Regions from separate parts of the Vreelandella sp. ssv genome, predicted to be linked through region 2. Evidence: predicted binding sites of a transcription regulator. Region 2 holds the regulator's gene; the other holds the start of a gene.

Region 1 (7,409 bases), 2.0 Mb from region 2:
TCATCATGTTGCCGCCAAAATCATTGGTAAAGAAGTGCATACCTAGGTATCGATCCAGCGTTAGCAGTGCAATTGTCGCGGTCAGAATCGGGAACGAGGCGATGATCAACACATTGGCGCACAGCGATGTCCAGGTGAAGATCGGCATGCGGAACATGGTCATGCCTTTGGTGCGCATTTTTAAAATGGTGACGAAGAAGTTGATACCGGTGAGCGTCGTGCCTATCCCGGATATCTGTAATGCCCATATCCAGTAATCGACCCCCACCCCGGGACTAAACTCGATCCCCGATAAGGGCGCATAGGCAAGCCAGCCGGTTTTGGCGAATTCGCCCACCACCAAAGAGATATTGACCAATATTGCCGCCACGGCAAACAGCCAAAAACTTAAGTTATTCAGGAAGGGAAAAGCGACGTCGCGGGCACCAATTTGTAGTGGCACCACCAAGTTCATCAGGCCGATGACCATGGGCATGGCGACAAAGAAGATCATGATCACGCCGTGGGCGGTAAAGATCTGGTCGTAGTGTTCGGGCGGCAAATAGCCCGCTGCATCCCCGGCGGCCATGGCCAACTGGGTACGCATCATAATCGCATCAGAGAAGCCGCGTAGCAGCATGACCAGCGCGACGACGAAGTACATGATACCGAGCTTTTTATGGTCGACGGAGGTAAACCACTCGTTCCATAGCCAGCCCCATTTACGGTAATAGGTTAACAAACCAAACAGTGCGATCCCGCCAATGGCCATAACGGCCGCCACGACCATAATGATCGGCTCGTGGTAGGGAATTGACTCTAAACTGAGTTTTCCAAACACGGCTTAACCTCCCGCTTCAACGCTAGAGGAGTGACTGCGCATGGCATTATCCTGACTAGCATGGTTGTTGGTGACATGGCCTGATTGGGCCGCATGATCAGTCGCTTGAGCGCTCTCGCTATCGTGGGAATCAGCATGGTCGCTGCCCATCTGATGGTCATCGCCCATAGCGTGCTCGCCACCGGTGTGGAAGCTTTTCACAATGCTTTCATAGAGCGACGGCGAAATAGCCGAGAAGTACTCCACCGGATTCGATTCGCTGGGCTCGGCCAGTGCTTCGTAGCCTTCGGGGTAGGTCAGCGTATCTGAAGCGTCGCGTACCGTTTCGACCCAGGCATCAAATTCAGCTGGGGTGGTCACTTTGGCTTCAAAGGTCATGCCCGAGAAGCCCGCACCACTGTAGTTGGTGGAACGTCCTGGGTAGCTGCCAATTTCATCGGCGATAAGATGGACATCGTTATCCATGCCCGCCATGGCGTAGATTTGGCTGCCAAGATGCGGAATGAAGAAGGCATTCATTACCGAGCCGGAACTCACCCGAAAGCGCACCGGGGTATCCACCGGGAAGGCCAGTTCATTAACGCTGGCAACGCCTTGCTCGGGATAGATAAACAGCCACTTCCAGTCTAGCGATACGGCCTGAATCTCGATCGGCGTCACGTCGCTTTCCAGCGGCTTGTGCGGGTCAAGGCTGTGGGACGTTTTGTAGGTCAACAAAGCAAGAACCGCGATGATGGCGCAGGGTACGATCCAGATCACCGCTTCAATCGCATTGGAGTGAGCCCAATCGGGCAAGTATTTAGCGGCGTTATTACTGCGCCGATAGCGCCAGCCAAACAGTAGCGTCATGGCAATGACAGGAATAACCACAATCAACATCAGGCCAAAGGAGGTCAGAATCAGCGTGCGCTGCTCAGCGCCAACCTGGCCTTTCGGGTCTAGCAGCGCTGAACTACAGCCTGCCAGAAACAGACACAGCGCAAGCAGCACTAGTGTGCCTCGCCTGCGCCATAGTGAGCGTCGTTGCATGGTGTGATCTCGTAAGAGGTTCAATAAAAACTAACCAGTCACGCCATCAAAAGCGTAGCAGGCTAACTAACACCCCATACTTTTCCCAAAACACGCTCAAAAATGGCTAACGATAGCGCTGAGCGTCATTGCTCCGGGAAAAATATGCGCCACCGAGTGGGGGTTGGCGACGGATCTCACTGGCTTAAGCCTTGAAGGCTTAAGCCAGTGAGACGAAAGCATTTTCTATTGATCGAGATCATGAAAGAAGTGGCGCATTGCCGCACCCTAGATATTGACGACTCAGAGTACCGGGCAAACAATCACGCCACTGTTATTTCAGGCACGACTATTTCAGGGACAGCGCGTCCGTTGTCGTTAAGCAATTGCGGCGCGCCCTCTTCATCGGTGACAACTACATCAAAGTCGTCCAGTGCGGCGAAATAGGCAGGACGCACCACGCCAAACTTGCTGGCATCCACCACGAGCAGGCGTTGCATGGCGGTGGCAATAGCGGCTTGTTTCGGGGCGACTTCATGAAAGTGGAAACAGCTCACACCTCTTTCCAGGTCTACCCCTGCCGCGGAGATTAGTGCTTTATTAATGCCTAAGCGCTCAATAGCTGCCGCCATATTATCACTGCCAAACGACTGCGAGGCGGCATAAAATAGCCCGCCCAATAGCACCAAGCGTACGTTCGGAAGCGCGGAAACCGCATTGGCGACGTTAAGCGCATAGGTCACCACCGTCAGCTCACGAAAATGACTTAACTGGCTCAATAAGGGAATCAGCGTTGAGCCACAATCGATAAACAGCGTATCGCCCTCTTCGATAAAGGCCAGCACACGTTGGCAGAGGCGATACTTCGCCTGATAGTGGCTAGCCTGTTGCTCAGTTAAATCATAAATCGGCGTTACGCCCGGATAGTTTGCCATCACCAAGCGCCCACCCAGCAGGGTCATCGCAGTAGGCTGGGTAGTGAGATCGCGACGGATCGTCATTTCTGACACATCGCACAGTTCTGCAGCATCGCGCAAATGCAGGGTGCCGCCACTGGCTAGCGCTTCCTGAAGTTTGGCTAGGCGCTGAGCGCTGCGGCCATTCATGGTGGGCATCTTCTGGCAAACCCTCTTGTTGTGATTAGCGCAACGTAAGCCTTGTCAGTTGCGTCAATGCTAGTTTCTATGCTGCGCGAGTAGGGTCGGAATTTCCACTGCCATGACGGCTAAAACTGCTCATAGCGAAAATTACGATAGCTATATGACATTTAAATAGCGTTGATGTGACAACACTTGCAAATCAACGTTAGAAAAATAACACTAAATGTTATAATTTTAACATTAGCGCCAGCCCGCACGACTAAAACCTCGGATAGCCAATCTCAAATGGCTCCGCGATAACCATTGTTGAGGCTTACATGACTGCTCGTACACTCTTGCGTACCCCACTTCGTACGCTGACTCGCTCTTCGTCTCTTATCGCGCTTGGCGCTGGCGTATTAGGGGCGACGATTGCCACACCGCTAATGGCAGATGAGGCTGCTCAGCCGCACCCCCTTGATCGGCTGTGGTCATTCGCCAACGTCTCGGTTAACTACCTTGACTGGTCGAACGGAACCGAAGCACGCACCGCCTCCAACGCGGCGAAAAGTGACTTTATGTTTCTCGAAATCGAAGGCGGCGCAGGCTTTAGCTGGGGCGAATTTTACGGCTTCTTTGATTTCGAGAACCCCACCAACGACCAGTTCGATGAATCCAGCGGCGGCAAAGACAACTTTCGCACCGCGGGTAAAATAACCTCGCACATTTATCTGGGCGACAGCCCGCTGTCGATTTATGCCCACCTTTACGACTTCCGCGATTACGGTTTTGAAAGCCGTGAGCAGGATCAGATTTTGGGCTTGGGCTACCGCACCACCTTTGACAACGGTCTTTGGTTCAAACCGTTTATTGGTGCCGCGCGGGTGCAAAGTAACAGCTACTCCGGCATGAATGGCTATATGGCAGGTTGGGTCGCGGGTTATGATTTCACTGCGCTCAACCAGAATTTCAGCGTCACCAACTGGCACGAGCAGACGTTTGGCCGTGACGATGAGTACCTGGAACAGAACTATGTAGGCGAAAAAGCAGGCAGTGTAGGCACCAACGGTGCACTGAGCCTGTGGTGGCATCCGAGCGACTTGATCACCACCGGCGTTCAGTATCGCTACTCTGACAATAAGTTGGGCACCCCCAACAATTACCAGAACGCGATGATCTACTCCGTCAAGCTCAACTTACTTTAATCGATTTAGGAGCCTCTGATTAACGTGATGAGCGCAGGCTAGACAAGGCAAAAATCAACGAAAAGGCGGAGTTTACTAGCAGTAAATGAGCACTTTGAGGCGATTTTTAACGCCGTATAGGCAAGCGCAATAGTTAATCAGAGGTTCCAGGACTCGAAGGATCCACTTATGACACTCCTTATGAGCTTGGTGGGTATGGTCACTCTGGTGGCCATTGCCCTAATCTTCTCTTACGACCGTAAATCTATCCGGCTACGTACTGTGCTGGGGGCCTTTGCCATTCAAGCGGGTATCGGCGCCTTTGTACTGTATGTACCGTTTGGCCAAGCGGTGCTGCAGGCCATTTCTTCAGGCGTTAGCCAAATATTGGTATATGCCAACGACGGTATCGGCTTTCTGTTCGGCGGCTTAGCCGACGTTGAAAACGTTGGCTTTGTGTTTGCTATCAAAGTACTGCCGGTCATCATCTTTTTCTCCTCACTGATTGCCGTGCTCTATTACATCGGCATTATGCAGTGGGTGATTCGTATCCTGGGTGGTGCTCTGCAGAAAGCGCTGGGCACCTCTCGGACAGAATCGCTCTCTGCGACCGCGAATATCTTCGTCGGCCAGACCGAAGCGCCGCTGGTAGTACGCCCATTTATCGCCCGTATGACGCCTTCACAGCTATTTGCCGTTATGTGTGGTGGTTTGGCGTCTGTCGCCGGTTCGGTGTTGGCGGGTTACGCAGCGCTGGGTATTCCCATGGAGTACCTGGTAGCCGCCTCCTTTATGGCGGCGCCGGGCGGGTTGCTGTTCGCCAAGCTGATCATGCCGGAAACCCAAGACGTTACCGACAGCGACAGCGTTACCAAGGTGGAAGAAGAGATTGAGGCCCAGGAAGATAAGCCCGCCAACGTGCTGGACGCCGCGGCATCGGGCGCTACGTCGGGTCTAATGCTGGCCGCTAACGTGGGCGCGATGCTACTCGCCTTTATCGCCCTAATTGCGCTGGTCAATGGCATTCTCGGCGGCGTTGGTGGCTGGGTGGGCTTTGACTCGCTGAGCCTGGAGCTGATCTTGGGCTGGCTGTTTGCCCCACTCGCGTTCCTGTTGGGTGTACCCTGGGAAGAAGCGACTCTGGCAGGCTCGTTCATTGGCCAGAAACTGGTGGTTAACGAATTTGTCGCCTACATCAACCTGGCGCCCTACATTGATGGGGAACAGGTGGTGGCTGCCACGGGTCAAATGATGACACCGCACACCATGGCGATTTTGTCTTTCGCGCTGTGTGGCTTTGCTAACCTCTCCTCCATTGCGATTCTGCTGGGCGGTCTGGGAAGCATTGCACCTACTCGTCGTAAAGAGATTGCCCGCTTTGGTGTCAAAGCCGTATTGGCCGGTACACTGTCCAACTTGATGTCGGCTTCGATTGCTGGCTTCTTTATTGCGCTGAGTGGCGCGTCTGCATAGCGCCTGTATGCTGAGTGCAATAACGGCAACTTAACGCATCGGGCACTGCGGTTTCATCCGCAGTGCCCGTTTTTATCTTTTACTGATTTGTGAGAATTCCATGACCGCGACTGTCTCCCCTCATATCGTCCAAGCCGCCCGCCAGGCACTCACCCTCATGGACCTGACGAGTCTGAACGACAGCGACACGGACAGCTCCATTGAAGCCCTCTGCCAGCAGGTCAAAACGCCCTTTGGCACCCCTGCCGCTGTTTGTGTCTATTCGCAGTTTATTGTCACGGCCCAACGCGCGCTGACTGCTCACACTCTCAATGACCAGGTAAAGATTGCCACGGTTACCAACTTCCCCGACGGTGGTGACGATATCATGGGCGCTGCCCGTGAAACCCGCGACGCCGTTGCATCCGGTGCCCATGAAGTCGATGTCGTATTTCCGTACCGCACCCTGATGGCGGGCGATGAAGAGACTGGCCTTGAACTGGTCGAGATGTGCAAGGCCGCCTGTGCTGGTCAAGCGCTGCTCAAAGTGATCATTGAATCCGGCGAGCTTAAAGAGCCTGCGCTGATCAAACGCGCTAGCGAACTCGCCATTGAAGGCGGTGCTGATTTCATTAAAACGTCGACAGGTAAAGTGCCCGTTAACGCTACGCTGGAAGCCGCCGAGATTATGCTCAACGCCATCAAGGCCAGCGGCAAAGACGTTGGTTTTAAAGCGGCGGGTGGCGTTAAAACAGCCGAGGATGCAGCGGAATATTTGGCCCTTGCCAATGACATTATGGGCCCCGGTTGGGTAACCCCCGCGCACTTCCGCTTTGGTGCCTCTAGCCTGCTGGGTAATCTTCTGGCGACGTTGACCGGCAACACCAACGCCGCCCCTACTGACGGAGGTTATTAATGTCTGCCAACGCGACGAAACATACCCTGCTCCCCCAGGAGCTGATTCGCCTTAAGCGTGATAACCAGCCGCTGCCCGCGGAAGAGATCAAGGCGTTTGTGCAGGGCATTGCCGATGACCGCATCAGCGACGCCCAAATCGGCGCCTTCACCATGGCGGTATTTCTCAACGGCATGAGCCGTGAAGAAGTCGTGGCGCTGACCACCGCGACACGCGATTCTGGCCATGTGATGCAGTGGAGCGACCTGAACCTACCCGGCCCGATTGTCGATAAACACTCCACCGGCGGCGTGGGCGATTTGGTTTCCCTGGTGCTCGGCCCCTGGGTCGCCGCCTGCGGCGCTTTTGTACCGATGATTTCCGGGCGCGGTCTGGGCCATACCGGCGGCACGCTGGACAAGCTCGAATCTATCCCCGGCTACGACCCTTACCCCGCGCCTGAGCGTTTCCGCGAGGTGGTAAAATCCACCGGCGTAGCGATTATCGGTCAAACGGCTGATCTCGCCCCCGCCGATAAGCGTATTTACGGCGTGCGTGACGTGACGGCCACCGTCGAATCGATTCCATTGATTACCGCCTCTATTCTAGGCAAGAAGCTGGCCTCCGGCCTCGATGCGCTGGTGATGGACGTTAAAGTGGGCAGCGGTGCCTTTATGCCCACGCCGGAAAAATCCCGAGAACTTGCCAAAAGCATCGCCAATGTGGCGACCCAGGCAGGCACGCCGACGACCGCCCTGCTCACCGACATGAGTCAGCCGCTGGCCCCTTGCGCCGGTAACGCGGTGGAAATCGTCGAGACGCTGGCGCTGTTGCGCGGCGACCGCCCCAACAGCCGTGTCATGCAAGTCACCCGCGAGCTGGCGGTAGAGATGTTGATTGCAGGCAAACTGGCAAGCTCTCGTGAAGACGCATTGGCTCAGCTCGAGAAGGCACTGACTTCCGGCGCCGCT
Region 2 (7,409 bases):
TTGGTTTTGTCGTCTGCCATTGTGTTGCTCTCCACTTGTGATTTTTAAGGTTGGGAAAGTTCACGAGGAATAGCGTGTGATCCATCAGGGCAATCGCACGTCGAAAGCCACCCAGTTGTAAAGAGTGGTGAGCCAGCTTTTATCAGCACGTCACCTTATTGTTCGATATAGAATTTCGAGTTAGTTAGTGACGTGCGATTACCCTGCATGACTCACTGTTAATACTGGACAATAAACGCCAAAAAATAAATCCCAGACTTTGGTATCAATAAGCAATTTAAATACTTTTATATTTTGCATGTAGTTGAAAATGCGAGTTTTTGACTACTGTTTAAGCGAAGTTTGTAGGCGTTTGCAGAGCTATAGGACGATAGTCTAGTGAGCAAATGAATGTGGTTATTGGCTACTTTAAATGCATGGGTTACGTTTTGATGTTAAACACAGTTAGTAAGTATTAATACTTTGGTCGCGTATCAAAAGTCGCTTCGACCTTAGCGTGATAGCTAAAGGTATAACAACGTTATACTTGCTACTTGGGAAGTGAATCCTTTATACCCGTAGAGCCACCTTCACATAATAACCGATAACAGTTTTTGAAGCGTGGGAATGACTCCTGTGATGTGAATCAATATCGTCCGGAGTACATGATTAAGTCTACTTGTTTCTTTCTAGTTCGCCTTTAGTTGAGTGAGGTCATGCAAAATGGTTGATGTGGATCTATCCCAACTACCGTTCACGCTTCTTGACGATGAAGGGCGCGACCACATTCGCCGTGGTATGGACCTTGCTTACTATGATCGTGACGAAATTATTCTAGAGACCGGTCAAGTCGGCGAGTTTGTGTTTCTGATACACAGAGGTGAGGTGGCGGAAATCGACCCTACGCTCCCCTCGTCTACCGCACGTATTGGTCACTACACTGCCGGGGACCTATTTGGCGCGATCAGCATTCTTAATGGTAAAAGCCGCTATCGCTTTAAGGCTGAGCAGGAGTGCCTTTGTTACCTGCTGCCTAAGGCGCTGTTTCAGCAGCTATGCCGTCATTATCCTGACTTTAGTAACTTCTTTCGTCAGTCATTGGCTCACAAGGCGCGGTTACTGACTGAAAAGCGCGCTGAAGGTGGTGTCACTATGGCGGGCTTTATGCTGGCTAAGGTCAGCGAGTGTATGCGTGAGCCGCTGCTGATGGCAGCGTCTACTGATATCGCTAGCGCGGTGAAACAGCTTAATGAAAGTCATGCCGACAGCCTGTTGGTAGAGACTCAGGGCAAATTGGGCATGGTGACCAAAACCGACCTGCTCAATGGGTTGGTGTTAGGCGGTCACCCGGTGTCATCACCCGTCGATGAAATCGCCCATTTTAATCTGGTGACCGTCGCACCGGATCAGTACTTGTTTGAAGTATTGGTCTTGATGACACGCCATAAAGTGACACGGGTAGTGGTGCTCGAGCAAAACGCCTTAAAAGGCGTTGTCGAACTCACCGACGTGCTTAGCTATTTCTCAAGCCGCAGCTACGTGGTGAGTTTACAGGTCGAACAGGCGAGCAGTTTAGAGGCGCTGTCGGCAGCCAGCCAGCGTACGCCGGAGCTGGTCAAAGCGCTGATGGCTCAGGGTGTAAAGCTGCGCTTTGCGATGGATCTGCTCGCTGCGCTGAACGGTCGTATTATGAGCAAAGCCTGGGAGTTCACTGTCGATGAGAAGTACCACGAACAGAGTTGCATGATGGTGATGGGCAGCGAAGGGCGTGGTGAGCAAATCCTAAAAACAGACCAGGATAATGGCTTGATTTTAGCCGATGACGCGCAGTGGCCTGATCTTACGAGTCACATGCAAACGCTCACTGACACCCTCATACAGCTCGGTTACCCGCCGTGCCCCGGCAATATTATGGTGTCGAACCCTGAATGGGTGGCCACGGTGTCGCAGTGGAAGAGCAATATTGCTAAATGGGCCAGCGAGCGGGATGGCGATAGCCTGATGAAACTGGCGATTATGCTTGATGCCCATGCCGTGACCGGTAACTCCAGCCTGCTTGAGAGCGTACGAGAAGAGCTATTTGAACGCTGCTCAGGTGATGAACTTCTGCTCTCCTATTTTGCCCGCACGGCGCTGCGTTTTTCCACGCCGCTGACCCTGTTTGGTACGTTGAAAAAGCCCCAGCACGGTATCGATATTAAGAAAGGGGGCATCTTCCCCATTGTTCACGGCGTGCGCACCATGGCTCTTGAGCGGCGGATCAAAGCCACCTCGACCCTGGATCGTTTAGACGCACTGGCTGCCGATGGCCGACTGGACCGTCGTTTTGCCGATGACCTGGGCGAAGCGCTGGCGCTATTTTCCGAGCTGCGTCTCAGGCAGCAGCTCAATGCACTGGAAGCAACCAGCACGTCGCCAGAGGCGAACCGTGCCAATCGCGTGGTGGTGCAAAACCTCTCTTCTCTCGAACGTGACCTATTGCGTGAAGCGCTGCACATTGTGAAAGACTTCAAGCAGCGGCTTTTCCATCGATATCATTTGGAGTATTCGTGACAGGAATGCGGCTATTAGATCGACACGTGGCTCTCTTTAGCGGTTCCTTGCGTACTTTGCTGAGACGCGAAAGCGACCGGCGTCGCTGTGCTGACTCTCACTATGCCTGGCTATTTAACCCCTATATGGGCGATGAACTAGTCGCGCTTGCTTGCACGGCAACGCCCACGGCATCTTCCCCGGTGATCAGTCTGGCAGCGGTGGTGCTCAGCCAGCAGCAGGTGCGCACCAGTCGCGCCTTTGTGCTGACGCTTGGCATACCGGGGCAGGCTGAGAATGCGTCGCTGCGTCGCCATCACTTGCTATGTCAGGCGGGGGAGGTCTCTTGCCCGAGCAGCGACAATTTAAATGCGTTGGTAGAGTTTATCGGCAATCGCCCCATTGTCGGCTGGCAGTTGGACAAGCGGATTGGGGCGTTAAATACATTGCTGAGCGAGCGGCTGGATTTCGCGCTGCCCAATGCCCAGGTCGATTTGGCAAAGCTGCACCAGCGCCAGCTGCGGCGTTTGCACCCTGAGGTCGATGCACCCAGTAGCTTTACCCAGGCGCTGGCGTGCTGGCAGGTGCCCTCGATGGGCATGCAAAGTATGTTAGGCGAAGCGACGGCAAGCGCGCTGCTGTATATGCGTCTGCAGCGGGTGATGGCAGAGGCAGCTTAGTGGCAGCTATCGTGGTGCAGAGGGAAGGTTTCCGCGAGGGCACTGTGACCCCATCCCTGGGCGCTACTTTTTCCATCCCTGGAAAAAGACCCTCGCTTCAACCTACCCTCTCACCGAGTACGGTTTAATCGTCAGGGCAGTCATTTTACATTGCGATATCTTGGGTGGTTCTCTCTGAGTAGTTGGGTCTGGGCGATGAGTGTTGTTAGAATAGCAGCCACTTTTTTCTTGAATGCCTTCCACCCTCGGCAGTGCTTATACCATGCAATCTCTTGATCATTTTGACCCTGCTCACCTTGGAGCCTCCCAAGCTGACGTTGAGCGCGACCAGCCTGAGCTGGCTGATGTTAAGCAGAAGCGTGAATTTAACAAACTGCAAAAGCGCCTGCGCCGAGATGTGGGCAATGCCATTATTGATTACCAAATGATCAATGAAGGCGACCGTGTGATGGTGTGCCTCTCCGGCGGCAAAGACAGCTACACGATGCTGGAGATTTTGCGCAATTTACAGCGCAACGCACCGGTTAATTTTTCGATAGTGGCGGTCAATCTAGATCAAAAGCAGCCCGGTTTTCCTGAACACGTGCTGCCAGCTTATTTGGATAAACAGGGCGTGGAGTATCACATCGTCGAGCGTGATACCTATTCGGTGGTGAAGGAAAAAACGCCAGAAGGCAAAACGACTTGCGCACTCTGTTCACGCCTGCGCCGCGGTTCGCTGTATGGTTTTGCCGAAGAGATCGGTGCCAACAAAATTGCATTGGGCCACCACCGCGAAGATATCCTTGAAACCCTGTTTCTCAACATGTTCTTTGGGGGCAACTTGAAAGCGATGCCGCCCAAACTGCTCTCCAATGATGGCAAAAATATTGTTATTCGACCGTTGGCTTACTGCAAAGAAGCGGATATTGCTGAATTTTCTCGGTTAATGGAGTTTCCGATTATTCCCTGCAATCTCTGCGGCTCCCAGCCCAATATGCAGCGCCAAGTGGTCAAAGAGATGCTCGCCGAATGGGATAAGAAATTCCCCGGCCGTCTAGAAAGCATGTTTAAAGCGGTGACTAATATTGCGCCTTCCCAGTTGGCAGACCGCAGCCTATTCGATTTTGAAGGCTTAGAGGCCAAACAGGCGGAGCTGCTGGCCGGGCGTATCCAGGCATTTAACGTTAGCTAATTCAGCTAACCGTTTGTTCTTCCTCCTCGGCGAGAGTAATCAAGCGCTGCATATCGAGAATATTGACCTCTCGCCCAGAAACCGCCACCACGCTCTGCTGTTGAAAGCGGCTTAAAATACGGCTGACGGTTTCCACCGCTAAGCCCAGGTAGTTGCCGATATCGGCTCTGGGCATTGATAGGCGAAAGCTGTAAGGCGAGTAGCCCCGGCGACGAAAACGATCCGAGAGGGTGATCAAGAAGCTCGCTAGCCGCTGATCAGCGGTTTTACGTGACAGCAGACGCATCATGCGGCGGTCATCGCGTAGCTCCTTGCTCATGCTGCGATACAGCTGGCCGCGCAGTTCGGGCAGCTCCTCGGAGAGTAAATCCAGGCGGTCAAAAGGAATCTCACAGATAGTGGTCGTTTCCAGGGCGATAACGCTGCCGGGGTAGTGCTCTTCATCAATTCCGTCCAGCCCCACCAGCTCACTGGGCAGGTAGAAGTTGGTCAGTTGCTCGCTGCCATTCCCCTCCGCCGTCACCTGCTTCAAGCTGCCTGAGCGAACCGCATACACGCTGGTGAAGGCGTCGCCCTGGCGAAACAGTGGCTCGCCCTTTTTCAGCGGTGCCCGGCGGCGAATAATGGCATCGAACTGCCCGATATCATCTAGCTCAAGGGCAAGCGGCAGGCACAGCGAGCTCAGGCTGCAGGTCTGGCAACGAGCTTCATGGAGTAGCGAGCGTCGTCGGTTCATGGGATCCAACATGCATAGCTCCTTGAGTAGCGTTCAAGAGAAATTTTACGTTATCCGTGCCGTACTAACAGCTGCATCCATTATTATGGAAGCTTCATGTGGTTAGCGACAGCCCGATTACACAATCTTTGAGTAGTGCTGCCCCGTTTGCCCAGCAAAATGGGCATCAAACGCCATGGCTAAATGGCGAATCAGCAAGCGACCCATAGGGGTTACGCTAAGCTGATCGCCGCTCCGGGTCAGCAGACCGTCGCGCTCGGCGCTTTGTAAGCTCTCCAGCGCCGGTGCAAAGTAGCGGGGAGCATCGATGTTCCAGCGCTGACCAACGGCGGACAGGTCGATGTGCATATCGCACATCAGTCGTTCAATCACGTCTCGGCGGATCAGGTCATCATCACTCAGGCGCAGCCCGCGCACCGTCGCCAGTTGGCCTTGGTCCAGTGCCGCTTCATAACGGGCCAGGTCACCAGGATTCTGCGCATAGACACTGCCTACCCGTGAAATGGCGGAAACGCCCAGCCCTACCAGATCACACTGGGCATGGCTGGAATAGCCTTGAAAGTTGCGCTGCAGCGAGCCTTCGCGCTGAGCAATGGCTAAGCTGTCATTGGGACGAGCAAAGTGATCCATCCCGATATGCACGTAACCTGCCGCCGTAAGCATCTCAATCGTGGTGTGCAGAATCGCCAGTTTCTCGTCGCTGCCCGGCAAGTCATCGACGTTAATACGTCGCTGGGGGGTAAAGCGCTCAGGCATATGGGCATAGTTGAAGACCGAAAGCCGTGCGGGGTTCATCTCAATGACCTGACGAAGGGTATTCGCAAAGCTCTTTTCGGTTTGAAACGGCAGGCCGTAGATTAAATCGAGATTGAGAGAGCGAAACCCCAGCCGATGGGCTTCATCCATCAATGTTTCGGTGAGGACTCGCGGCTGAATGCGGTTAATGGCTTTCTGCACCAGTGGGGCCAAGTCCTGCACCCCTAAACTGATGCGGTTGAAGCCAAGCGACTGCAGGTGTCGCAGGGTAAACACATCCGCTTCGCGAGGGTCTATTTCAATCGCGTAATCGCGCTGAGAAGACGATGAAAGACCAAAGCGCGCATCCAGTCGATCAATCAGGTCGCCCATCTGATTCAAACTCAGAAAGGTTGGTGTGCCGCCGCCCCAGTGCAATTGCTCCACCGGACGTGAAGTATCCAGATGCCGTGCAATCAGCACCATCTCACGGTCGAGCCGGGATAAGTAAGGCTCAGCCAGAGCGGTGTTTTTGGTGGCGATTTTATTACACGCGCAGTAAAAGCAAATTTTACGGCAGAAGGGAATATGCACATAGAGCGATAGCGGGCGTTTGCCAGCATTACTTTGCTCAAGCGCCTGAGTCAGATCTCCGGGGGTAAATCGGTCATCAAACGACAGCGCCGTGGGGTAGGAAGTATAGCGTGGGCCGCTGGTGTCATAGCGGCGCAGTAAAGTTTTATCCCACACTGCCTGATCGTTGGCTGGCCTGGTCATGGTGGAAGTCTTCGTAGAAGAAGCCGCAAGGGCATGAACGGGCATGAAGAGAGGCTCCGGCGTAAAGGGCTGTGTAGCAAAGAAGATCAGCACCAGCCTAACGCGCAGAGACGCAATAAACGTTGAGCCATGTCATGTTAGTGAAGGTTATGTGCCGTGAGTGACCAAAGCTGCCACAGGGCAAAGGCAATAATGGACAGCGCGGCCACGCTGCGTGTCGCCGGATGACGAATCAGGTGGCTCAATTGGCGCGCCGCAAGCCCAGTGGCCAATAGCGCGGGCAGCGTGCCAAGTCCAAACGCCCCCATCAGCAGTGCCCCCTGCAGCGGGTCGGCAATCGCCAGACTCCAGGCCAACATGGAATAGACCAGCCCGCAGGGGAGCCAGCCCCATATTGACCCCAGCGCGAAGGCCTGGGGTAAATGAACGACCGGCATTAAACGCCGTCCCACCGGCTCAATAAACCGCCAGAGACGGCGTCCGACGGCTTCAACCTTGAGCAGCCCCTTCCACCAGTTGGCGATATACAGCGCCATCAGTATCAGCATCAGCGCCGCAAATACCTGCAGCAGCATTCGTGCCGTGGCAGAGAGTGAAAACAGCGTGCCCAGCAGGGCCACCAGCGCGCCTGCGCTCATATAGCTAGTGATACGGCCTGCGTTATAGCTGAGCAGTAGGCCGCTCATACGCGCCGGGTGGCGCATGCTGGGCGGGACGGCAAAGGTGAGTGCACTCATGATGCCGCCACACATGCCAATACAGTGGGCGCCCCCCATCAGGCCAAACACGAACGCCG

The links. The regulator FNR, encoded in region 2, switches genes on or off when oxygen is low (the NO sensors DNR and NnrR bind a similar motif). The targets are predictions, from matches to a motif close to TTGATNTANATCAA.
Region 1: cyoA (ubiquinol oxidase subunit II) is a predicted target of FNR. The motif match lies at 2,078-2,091, and genes of this name have one in related genera.

What each region holds. Positions count from the first base shown of each region.
Region 1 is NZ_CM182545.1:963,188-970,596, reverse strand. Features, by position in the region: gene cyoB (cytochrome o ubiquinol oxidase subunit I) at 1-820, opposite strand, end outside; gene cyoA (ubiquinol oxidase subunit II) at 824-1,849, opposite strand; gene AC5TBW_RS04490 (DeoR/GlpR family DNA-binding transcription regulator) at 2,152-2,934, opposite strand; gene AC5TBW_RS04485 (outer membrane protein OmpK) at 3,246-4,112, shown strand; gene AC5TBW_RS04480 (NupC/NupG family nucleoside CNT transporter) at 4,281-5,564, shown strand; gene deoC (deoxyribose-phosphate aldolase) at 5,665-6,459, shown strand; gene deoA (thymidine phosphorylase) at 6,459-7,409, shown strand, end outside.
Region 2 is NZ_CM182545.1:3,278,150-3,285,558, reverse strand. Features, by position in the region: gene AC5TBW_RS14930 (DUF4212 domain-containing protein) at 1-20, opposite strand, end outside; gene AC5TBW_RS14925 (DUF294 nucleotidyltransferase-like domain-containing protein) at 703-2,532, shown strand; gene AC5TBW_RS14920 (3'-5' exonuclease family protein) at 2,538-3,191, shown strand; gene ttcA (tRNA 2-thiocytidine(32) synthetase TtcA) at 3,454-4,365, shown strand; gene fnr (fumarate/nitrate reduction transcriptional regulator Fnr) at 4,367-5,113, opposite strand; gene hemN (oxygen-independent coproporphyrinogen III oxidase) at 5,219-6,658, opposite strand; gene AC5TBW_RS14900 (sulfite exporter TauE/SafE family protein) at 6,751-7,409, opposite strand, start outside.